3 linked regions of the Cohaesibacter sp. ES.047 genome follow. The protein of the gene in region 3 binds, or shares a complex with, the protein of the main gene of each other region. Links are inferred from orthologs where the notes say so. Each region holds a gene or a part of one and is shown on either strand. Other genes may lie near its edges.

What was found.
Region 1: the proteins of secY (region 3) and secA are in contact, whole or in part, in a crystal structure (PDB 3DIN), measured with the Thermotoga maritima proteins. The link is inferred for Cohaesibacter sp. ES.047 from one-to-one orthologs. Residues at the interface, in WP_004081795.1 of Thermotoga maritima: Glu108, Gly109, Glu110, Glu111, Ala236, Glu237, Arg238, Arg239, Ile240, Thr241, Ile242, Gln243, Tyr244, Ala245, Arg246, Arg247, Val248, Thr249, Gly250, Arg251, Arg252, Val253, Tyr254, Gly256, Ala257, Ser258, Thr259, Tyr260, Leu261, Pro262; in WP_004082002.1 of Thermotoga maritima: Glu261, Ala262, Arg263, Lys300, Ala301, Arg302, Thr303, Ile304, Ile305, Leu323, Tyr324, Asp325, Pro326, Val329, Ser330, Tyr333, Ile336, Lys340, Phe345, Val349, Glu363, Phe364, Tyr374, Ser375, Gly376, Gly377, Glu393, Ile395, Thr482, Ser483.
Region 2: secY (region 3) and secG share a complex: the UniProt entries of both Escherichia coli proteins name them as parts of the sec protein translocase complex. The link is inferred for Cohaesibacter sp. ES.047 from one-to-one orthologs.

Annotation. Positions count from the first base shown.
Region 1 is NZ_LT907844.1:2,821,447-2,824,859, forward strand. What follows is about bases 156-3,413. They hold secA (preprotein translocase subunit SecA), read right to left. Parts: upstream 3,035-3,413; coding sequence 356-3,034; downstream 156-355. Other genes in these bases: CPH65_RS12910 (peptidylprolyl isomerase), read left to right, coding at 3,310-3,413. Also shown: CPH65_RS12900 (HAD family hydrolase), read right to left, coding at 1-65. UniProt on the Escherichia coli protein: Required for protein export, interacts with the SecYEG preprotein conducting channel.
Region 2 is NZ_LT907844.1:4,321,197-4,324,088, forward strand. Bases 65-2,801 are described here. They hold secG (preprotein translocase subunit SecG), read right to left. Parts: upstream 1,767-2,801; coding sequence 1,362-1,766; downstream 65-1,361. Other genes in these bases: CPH65_RS19810 (CTP synthase), read right to left, coding at 65-1,003; tpiA (triose-phosphate isomerase), read right to left, coding at 2,020-2,766. Outside these bases: more of CPH65_RS19810, read right to left, coding at 1-64. UniProt on the Escherichia coli protein: Subunit of the protein translocation channel SecYEG. Overexpression of some hybrid proteins has been thought to jam the protein secretion apparatus resulting in cell death; while this may be true it also results in FtsH-mediated degradation of SecY.
Region 3 is NZ_LT907844.1:4,672,008-4,675,013, forward strand. The notes cover bases 45-2,895. They hold secY (preprotein translocase subunit SecY), read right to left. Parts: upstream 2,214-2,895; coding sequence 876-2,213; downstream 45-875. Other genes in these bases: CPH65_RS21475 (adenylate kinase), read right to left, coding at 307-879; rplO (50S ribosomal protein L15), read right to left, coding at 2,362-2,832; rpmD (50S ribosomal protein L30), read right to left, coding at 2,848-2,895. In the rest of the region: more of rpmD, read right to left, coding at 2,896-3,006. UniProt on the Escherichia coli protein: The central subunit of the protein translocation channel SecYEG. Consists of two halves formed by TMs 1-5 and 6-10.

The sequences.
Region 1 (3,413 bases), 1.9 Mb from region 3 along the record:
AGGCGGTAGAATTGCTCATTTTCCCAAAGCGTGTCATCGGCATCGAAGGCGATCACTTTGATCATGGTGCTTGGTATCCCGTTTGCCAAGGTGCTGAAATGTGTCCAGCGCTTTCCTGTCCATGCCTCAAGTCTATACTGCCCATGCGAGGATAAGGAGATCGACAATAGGCTTGTCCCTGTGGAGTGAGCCGACGCTTTATTGGCGATTTATGTCTGTCTGTCCAAGGCATCTGGCAGGTCCGCGCGTAAGAAGCCGTGACGGGATAAAGTCGGTCGGTCCTGCTCCAATCGATGCAAAAAAGCCCCGGTCGGGCTGTGCCGACCGAGGCTGCAATCTGGATCAAGGACTAAGCTTAGCTCAGTTTGCCGTGGCAATGTTTGTATTTCTTGCCAGAGCCGCAAGGGCAGGGGGCGTTGCGCGGCACTTTGCCAAAGGCGCCGTCCTGTCCGTCTGCAGCATCGCCCGATGCGACATTCTCGCCTGTGTCCGGGTCAATGCGCTGCTCGTGCATTTCAGGCATTTCGGGGCGCTCGAACGGGTTCGGTTCTTCCTGACGCAATTGCACATGGGCAAGCTGCTGGGTGACCATCCGTCTGAGATTGACAAGCAGGGCCTGGAAAAGCTCAAAACTCTCGGTCTTGTATTCCTGCAGCGGATCACGCTGCCCGTAGCCACGATAGCCGATGACGTTGCGCAGGTGATCAAGCGCCACCAGATGCTCTCGCCACAGATGATCGAGGATCTGCAACAGAATCGATTTTTCCACCTGACGCATCAGGTCAGGGGTGAAATTGGCGGTCTTGGCGGCGGATGCCTCGTCAGCAGCCTTTTTCAACCGGTCGAGGATTTCCTCGTCGGCGATGCCTTCCTCTGCGGCCCAGTCCTTGACCGGCACGTCGAGATTGAGAATTTCCTGCACTTCGTCATGCAGACCTTCAACGTCCCACTGCTCGGCATAGGCCTTGGGCGGGATGTGCTTGGCGACGATGTCCTCGATGACCTCGTGACGCATGTCCAAAACGGTTTCAACAACGCTGGCATCCTTCATCAGATCGATGCGCTGGTCGAAAATGACCTTTCGCTGATCGTTCATGACGTCATCAAATTTCAGCAGGTTCTTACGAATGTCGAAGTTGCGTGCCTCAACCTTTTTCTGTGCTTTTTCTAGAGCCTTGTTGATCCACGGATGGATAATGGCTTCGCCTTCCTTCAGGCCGAGCTTGGTCAGCATGCCGTCCATGCGCTCGGAGCCGAAGATGCGCATCAGGTCATCTTCGAGCGAGAGGAAGAATTTGGAGCGTCCCGGGTCACCCTGACGACCGGAACGACCGCGCAACTGGTTGTCGATGCGACGGCTTTCGTGGCGCTCGGTGCCAATCACGAACAGACCGCCCGCCTTGATGGCAACTTGCTTCTTGGCTTCGATGTCGGCCTTGATTTCATCGATCATCTTGGTGCGGGCCTCGCCTTCCAGCTCCGCGGGCACTTCCTGAGAAATGCGCATGTCGAGGTTGCCGCCAAGCTGGATATCGGTGCCGCGACCGGCCATGTTCGTGGCAATGGTGACAGCTCCGGGCGCACCTGCCTGCGCAATGATAACGGCTTCCTGTTCGTGGAAGCGGGCGTTCAGGACCTGATGCTCGACCTTTGCCTTCTTGAGCTTGGCGCTCAGCTCCTCTGAGCGTTCGATGGAGGTTGTGCCAACCAGCATGGGCTGGCCACTCTCGGAACATTCCTTGATCAGGGTGACAAGGGCGTCATCCTTTTCTCGGGTGGTGCGATAGACTTCGTCATCATCATCGACGCGCTGGACCGGCAGGTTGGTCGGAACGTCGAGCACTTCGAGATTGTAGATGTCTGCCAGTTCTTCCGCTTCGGTCAGCGCCGTACCGGTCATGCCCGAAAGCTTGTTGTAGAGACGGAAGTAGTTCTGGAAGGTGACGGAGGCAAGGGTCTGGTTTTCCGGCTGGATCGACACGCGCTCCTTGGCCTCGAGCGCCTGATGCAAACCTTCGGAATAGCGACGCCCTTCCATCATGCGGCCAGTGAACTCATCGATGATCACGACCTGATCGTTCTTGACGATGTAATCCTTGTCGCGGGCAAAAAGCTTGTGGGCGCGCAGGGCCTGATTGAGATGATGAACGATGGTCACATTCTCGATGTCGTAAAGCGTTTCGCCCTGCAACATGCCTGCTTCCTTGAGAATCTGCTCAATGAACTCGGTGCCGTCTTCGGTAAAGGTTGAGGACTTGGCTTTTTCGTCGATCTCGTAATGCTCTGCCGACAGGCTCGGGATGAAGGCATCAATCTTGGTGTAGAGTTCGGACTTGTCATCCAGCGGACCGGAAATGATCAGCGGGGTCCGCGCTTCATCGACGAGAATCGAGTCGACCTCATCGACAATCGCGAAATTGTGTCCGCGCTGAACCATATGGTCGAGCTCGTATTTCATGTTGTCGCGCAGATAGTCAAAGCCGAATTCGTTGTTGGTCCCGTAGGTGATGTCTGCGTCATAAGCGGCCTTGCGGTCACCATCTTCGATGCCGTGAATGATGACACCGGTGGTCATGCCAAGGAATTTGTAGACCTGCCCCATCCATTCGGCATCGCGTTTGGCCAGATAGTCGTTGACCGTGACCACATGCACGCCCTTGCCTTCAAGGGCATTGAGATAGGCAGCCAGCGTCGCCACGAGGGTTTTACCCTCACCGGTACGCATTTCCGCGATGGCGCCATCATTGAGCACCATGCCGCCGATCAACTGCACATCGTAATGGCGCTGTCCAAGAGACCGCTTTGCAGCTTCGCGCACTGTAGCAAAGGCCGGGACCAGAAGATCCTGAAGTTTTGTTCCGTCTGCCAACTGCTGGCGAAACTCGGCGGTCTTGTTGCGCAAGTCTTCATCGGAGAGCTTGGAAACCTCATCCTCCAGTGCATTGATCGCTGCGACTGTCGGGTGATATCCCTTGATACGGCGATCATTTGCCGTACCGAAAACTTTGCGAGCGATGGCTCCAAGACCGACCATTGACCGGATCCTTCCTCTTTACTGCCGCCACAAGAAAATTGTGACCGTCATATTTGTAACGCAATTGCGGCAAGACTAGCTGAACAGGTTGTGCCAGTCCCGAAATGAATGGTGGCTGTCAACAGGCCATGTGCCCATTTGGTAACAAACAACTCGGCAGAGAGATAAGATTGGGTCAATGCCTTGTCAACGCCAAGTATCGCAGGTAGGTCACCTGTGAGGGCAGTTTTTATGCGATTTTCGTTCCGAAGTGAACAAACATAGGAAAGATACAGATGGTTCGAACCATTATTACCCGGTCTGCTATGGCCGCCATGACGTCTCTTCTGGTGCTCGGTGCAGCCGGTGCGGTTCACGCCCAGGACACCAAGAAAGAGAC
Region 2 (2,892 bases), 350 kb from region 3 along the record:
CCTCGAACAGATCACTTTCGATCCAGTCGAGATTGACCTTGACCTTGTTGGCGATGCCGCCATGGGTCAGAGCCTCGATCAGCGACTTGTAGGCATCCAGCAACGAGGTATATTTCCCAACCACTGCGATCGTGACCTCCCCTTCGGGATTGCTCACGCGATCAAGAATGGTGTGCCAGCGTTCGAAATTGGGTTTGGGAGCCCCATCGATGCCAAACGCCGCCAAAACCTCGGTATCAAGCCCTTCGGCATGATAGGCCAGCGGCACTTCATAGATATTGCCCACATCAAGCGCCTGAATGACGGCCTCTGGCCGCACATTGCAAAACAGCGACAGCTTGCGCCGCTCCGCCTCGGGAATGGGCCGGTCGCAGCGCACCATCAGGATATTGGGCTGAATACCAATGGACCGCAGTTCCTTGACGGAGTGCTGTGTCGGCTTGGTCTTGAGCTCGCCTGCACTGGGAATATAGGGAACAAGAGTGAGGTGGATATAGATCGCTTGTCCGCGAGGCAATTCGTTTCCAAGCTGACGAATGGCCTCGAAGAAAGGCGTTGCCTCAATGTCACCGACGGTACCGCCGATTTCACACAAGACAAAGTCATAGTCGTCATTGCCATCAAGAATGAAGGCCTTGATCTCGTCCGTGACATGGGGAATCACCTGCACGGTCCCGCCCAGATAGTCGCCACGTCGTTCCTTGGTGATAATGTTCTGATAGATCTGACCGGTCGTTATATTGTCCTTCTTGTTCGAAGGACGTCCGGTAAATCGCTCATAATGCCCCAGATCCAAGTCCGTTTCCGCACCATCATCGGTTACGAAGCATTCCCCATGCTGGTAGGGAGACATCGTGCCGGGATCGACATTGAGATAGGGATCGAGTTTGCGCAGTCTAACTGAATAGCCGCGCGCCTGTAGAGCCGCCCCAAGAGCCGCAGACGCAAGCCCTTTGCCAAGCGAAGACACCACACCGCCAGTGATAAAAATATATCGCGCCATGGAATTTTAAATTACTTCCCTTTGCGCCGATTCGCCAAGCAAATCGATCTTAGCCAACAACAAAAGCTGTGAGCGCTGTGAAAACGGCACCCATTGCTCACGATTTCTGTTTCGCGCGCCTCCCGCTCGGTGCTGGATCAGGCCATCACCGAAACGCAAAAGTCCCTTCACTGCCATCTCTTGTCGGATTTATTTAAGCAGGAAGGAAATTGGGTCCGCTCGCCCCTCCAATCACCCCAGATCTTTCGGGGTGGGCCGAGCCACGACCGTACCATAACAAATCGGCCCTTGCACACATCGCAAGGGCCGGTTTGAAGTGTCTTAGTCAAAGCAGTCTTTATGCCTGCGGTTGCGGATCCTACTGAGAGGTCGGCACCTGCGGACCGGTCGGCTCGGTAGCCGGGGCCTCGGAAGGTGTCGGAGCACTCGGGCTCAACTGCTGCAGTTCATCAAGAATGCCGCCGCTGTTTTCATCCACACCGCTCGGCAGCGTCTGTGCCGGAACATTGTCAAGCACATCAGAAGGCTTGCTTTTCATGCCGGCCAGAATGGTCAGACCAAGGGATGTCATGAAGAAACCGGCGGCCAGAATTGCAGTCGTGCGGGTGAGCAGGTTCGCTGCACCACGGCCGGTCAAAAAACCGCCACCGCCGCCACCGCCGCCGCCGATACCGAGACCGCCGCCTTCAGAACGCTGCAGCAGTACGACGACCACCAGCGCGGCAACAATCAGCAGATGAATGACAATTACAACTGATTCCATTATCCAACCGTCTCACAAACGATGAATCGGGCCAGCACGTTCCTGCGGCCCGACGCAAAAGGTTCATATTCTGGCCCGTCTTTACAACAAGACCATGCGCAATTCCAGTGCCAACGGGCATTTTTCCGGGGCTATGGTCTCATTTGGTCATCACAGCCGCCTCAGACAACCCCGAAAGGTGGATATTCCACCGGTTCGAGGCCTGAATGCAGGGTGTGGAACGCTCAGGGCCAGACCTGGTCTGGGGTCAGGCTTATTTATAAGCCGCCATGATCCCAAGGAAGTCGGACGCCTTCAGGCTTGCACCGCCGACGAGCGCACCATCGACATTGTCGACGCCCATCAGTTCAACAGCGTTGCCCGGCTTGACAGACCCACCATAAAGAAGACGCATGTTCGCCCCTTCGTCACCAAAGGCCTTGACCAGTTCGGCGCGCATGAAGGCGTGCACTTCTGCCACATCATCTGCAGTTGGTGTCAGGCCCGTGCCAATCGCCCAGACCGGCTCGTAGGCAATCACGGTGTTGGCAGCAGTCGCACCTTCAGGAATAGAGCCTTCAAGCTGGGTGCCGACAACTTCCAGTGTTTCGCCGGATTTGCGTTCGGCTTCGGTTTCACCCACGCAGATGATCGCAACAAGACCCTGTGCCCAAATGGCTTTTGCCTTGTCAGCAACCGTGCCGTTGGTCTCGCCATGGTCGGCGCGACGCTCGGAGTGCCCGACGATGATCGCGCTGGCGCCAGCATCCTTGAACATTTCAGCAGACAGATCACCGGTGTGAGCGCCCGAAACATTCATGTGACAATCCTGAGCGCCAATGGCGACAGCAGTTCCGGCAGTTTTCTCGGCAAAGGGAACAACCAGTGTAGCGGGCGGGCAGATCATCGTCTCAACCTTGTCCGCAAGATCGAAGCCAGCGACCAGCGCTTCGAGTTCAGCGACAGAGGCCTTGAGGCCATTCATTTTCCAGTTACCGGCAACGAGAGGTTTGATGCTCATGAATCTGCTCCTTTAAAAGCGCAATCGATAAAAATTGGTCCAGCCCGACACACGGCGAAACAGACGAGACATTGCAAGCCCGCTCCGCGCCTTGCCGCACATATACGACGAAAGCCGCAACAGGCA
Region 3 (3,006 bases):
CCCATCCTTAGTGATTTTGACCACTTAATGGTAGGAGACGGTTTTTTTGTTTATTGGTTCTGAACAAAGCATTGTCAGAACGCAAAAAAGAGTGCCCGAAAGACATGGCTTCCGAACACCGGCCACACAACTTGCATGATTAGCGCCGGTTACTACCGGACTCATGCAGGTTGAGTCAACCTTTTATCGCAAACTTGCGACACATTGGAGCCATTTCTGCCGCACAGGGCGAAAAACGGCTCCAAAACCTTTGACTGAACCACTCCAACATCAGCGCCCAAACGCCTAAAGCAGGAGAAGCGATTCTCAGTCTTCCAAAGCTTGCTTGATGGAAGCAAACACGCCATCGATATCCTGCATGCCATCAACGGTCTTGAGCAGACCGGTTTTCGCATAATAGTCGACCAGCGGAGCGGTCTGCGCAGAATAGACAGCAAGACGTTTCTTCAATGCCTCGGCATTGTCATCCGCACGTGGTCCGTCAACGCTTTCAGACGCGCGTCTTTCGATGCGACCAAGAAGGATGCCTTCGTCAACCCTGATCTCGACAACGCCATCAAGGGTCAGTTTCTTTTCCTCGAGCAGCTTGTCGAGTGCTTCGGCCTGCGCGATGGTCCGAGGGAACCCGTCCAGAATGAAGCCGTTCTCACAATCCGGTTCGTCAACACGATCAGAGATGATCGCACAGACGATTTCGTCAGAAACGAGTTCGCCCTTTTCCAGAATGGAAGCAACCTTCAACCCAACGGGGGTTTTAGCTGCAACAGCGGCACGGAGCATTTCGCCAGTCGACAATTGCTTGATGCCATACTCATTTACGAGACGCTCAGCCTGAGTTCCCTTCCCTGCGCCCGGAGGTCCGAGCAAAATAAGTCTCATCGACGCTTACCTCTTAACTTCGATTTCTTGACCAGCCCTTCATACTGATGAGCCAGCAAATGTCCCTGAATCTGCGATACGGTGTCCATTGTCACGCTGACCACAATCAGCAGAGACGTTCCTCCGAAATAAAATGGCACGCCAGTCGCGGAAATCAGGAATTCCGGCAAGAGACAGACGAGAACCAGATAAATCGCACCCAGCACAGAAATACGGGTCAGGATCCGGTCGATATATTCAGCCGTCCTCTGGCCGGGTCTGATACCCGGAACGAAGCCGCCATGCTTCTTCAGATTATCCGCGGTTTCCTGCGGATTGAACACAATAGCTGTGTAGAAGAAAACGAAGAAAACAATCAAGGCGGCATAAAGCATCATATACAGAGGTTGACCATGCCCCAGAAGCGCGGTGACGGTGTTAAGCCAATCAGGCCCCTGCCCGTTGCGCGATACGAAGTTCACAACGGTTGCCGGCAGCAACAGAAGCGAAGACGCAAAGATCGGAGGAATGACACCGGCAGTGTTCAGCTTCAGCGGCAGATGGGACGAATCCCCCTGGAACATCTTGTTGCCAACCTGACGCTTCGGATACTGGATGATCAGACGACGCTGTGCACGCTCCATGAAGACGATGAAGGCAATCACGATGATAGCCGTTGCAAGAACGCCCAGAATGATAGCGGTCGACAGCGAGCCCTGACGGCCAAGCTCGAGCGTGTTGGCAACAGCCGAAGGAAGACCGGCAACAATACCAGAGAAGATGATCAGCGAAATGCCGTTCCCGATGCCACGTGCGGTGATCTGCTCGCCAAGCCACATCATGAACATGGTGCCGCCAACCAGCGTCAAAACGGCGGAAAACCGGAAGAACATGCCCGGATCGGTGACAATGTTGCCAGAGCCTTCAAGACCGACCGAAATGCCGTAGGCCTGCAGGGTGGCAAGAATAACCGTACCGTAGCGGGTATATTGGTTGATGACCTTGCGGCCACGCTCGCCTTCCTTCTTCAGCTGTTCGAGCTGTGGCGACACGGTCGTCATCAGCTGAATGATGATGGAGGCGGAAATGTAAGGCATGATCCCCAGAGCAAAGATGGCCATACGGCCCACCGCACCACCGGAGAACATGTTGAACATGCCAAGAATGCCAGTCTGATGACTGTCAAAGGCCTGCGCAAGAGCTTCAGGATTGATCCCTGGAAGCGGAATATAGGTACCAAGGCGATAAACCAACAAAGCACCCAGCGTAAACCAGATGCGTTTCTTGAGTTCTTCTGCCTTTGCAAAGGCGCCAAAATTTATATTGGCGGCGAGTTGTTCTGCTGCCGAAGCCATCATCTACTCCGCTGATAGCGCGTGTTGAACTGGGAAAACCGGTTAAACAAATATAGGTGCGCTCAAACAAATGTATAGAGCGTGGCGGAAGAAGTCTCCTCCGCCATCGCCCTAAACGCAAAAAGGAGGGCTCATGTGAGCCCTCTTTTTATTCTTCTTCGCTGCCCAGGATCTTGACCGATCCGCCAGCTTTTTCGACCGTCGCAATCGCTGCCTTGGAAGCACCTTCGATTTCGAAGGATACTTTGGAGGTCAGCTCGCCATCGCTAAGCAAGCGAACACCATCCAGAACCCGGCGCAAGACGCCTGCTTCTTTCAGGGTGACAACGGTAACCGGTGCAGATGCATCCAGTTTACCGGCGTCAATCGCCTGCTGGACGCGACCAACAGAGACGGTGTTGAAGTTTTTCGCAAAGATGTTGTTAAAGCCGCGTTTCGGAAGGCGACGATGCAGAGGCATCTGACCACCTTCAAAACCCTTGATGGCAACACCAGAGCGGGACTTCTGACCTTTGACACCACGTCCGCCGGTTTTACCCATGCCGGACCCGATGCCGCGACCAACGCGCTTGCGAGAATGCGTAGCGCCGTCGTTATCGCGAATTTCGTTGAGCTTCATAATACTCTCCCGCCTCTAGTCCTCGTCCACAACGCGGACAAGGTGAGAGACTTTTGCGATCATGCCACGAACTTCAGGCGAGTCCTGAAGGGTGCGGCGGCGATGCAATTTGTTCAGGCCAAGGCCGACCAGCGTAGCACGCTGGTCATGTGGCCGACGCAAAGGGCTGCCGAT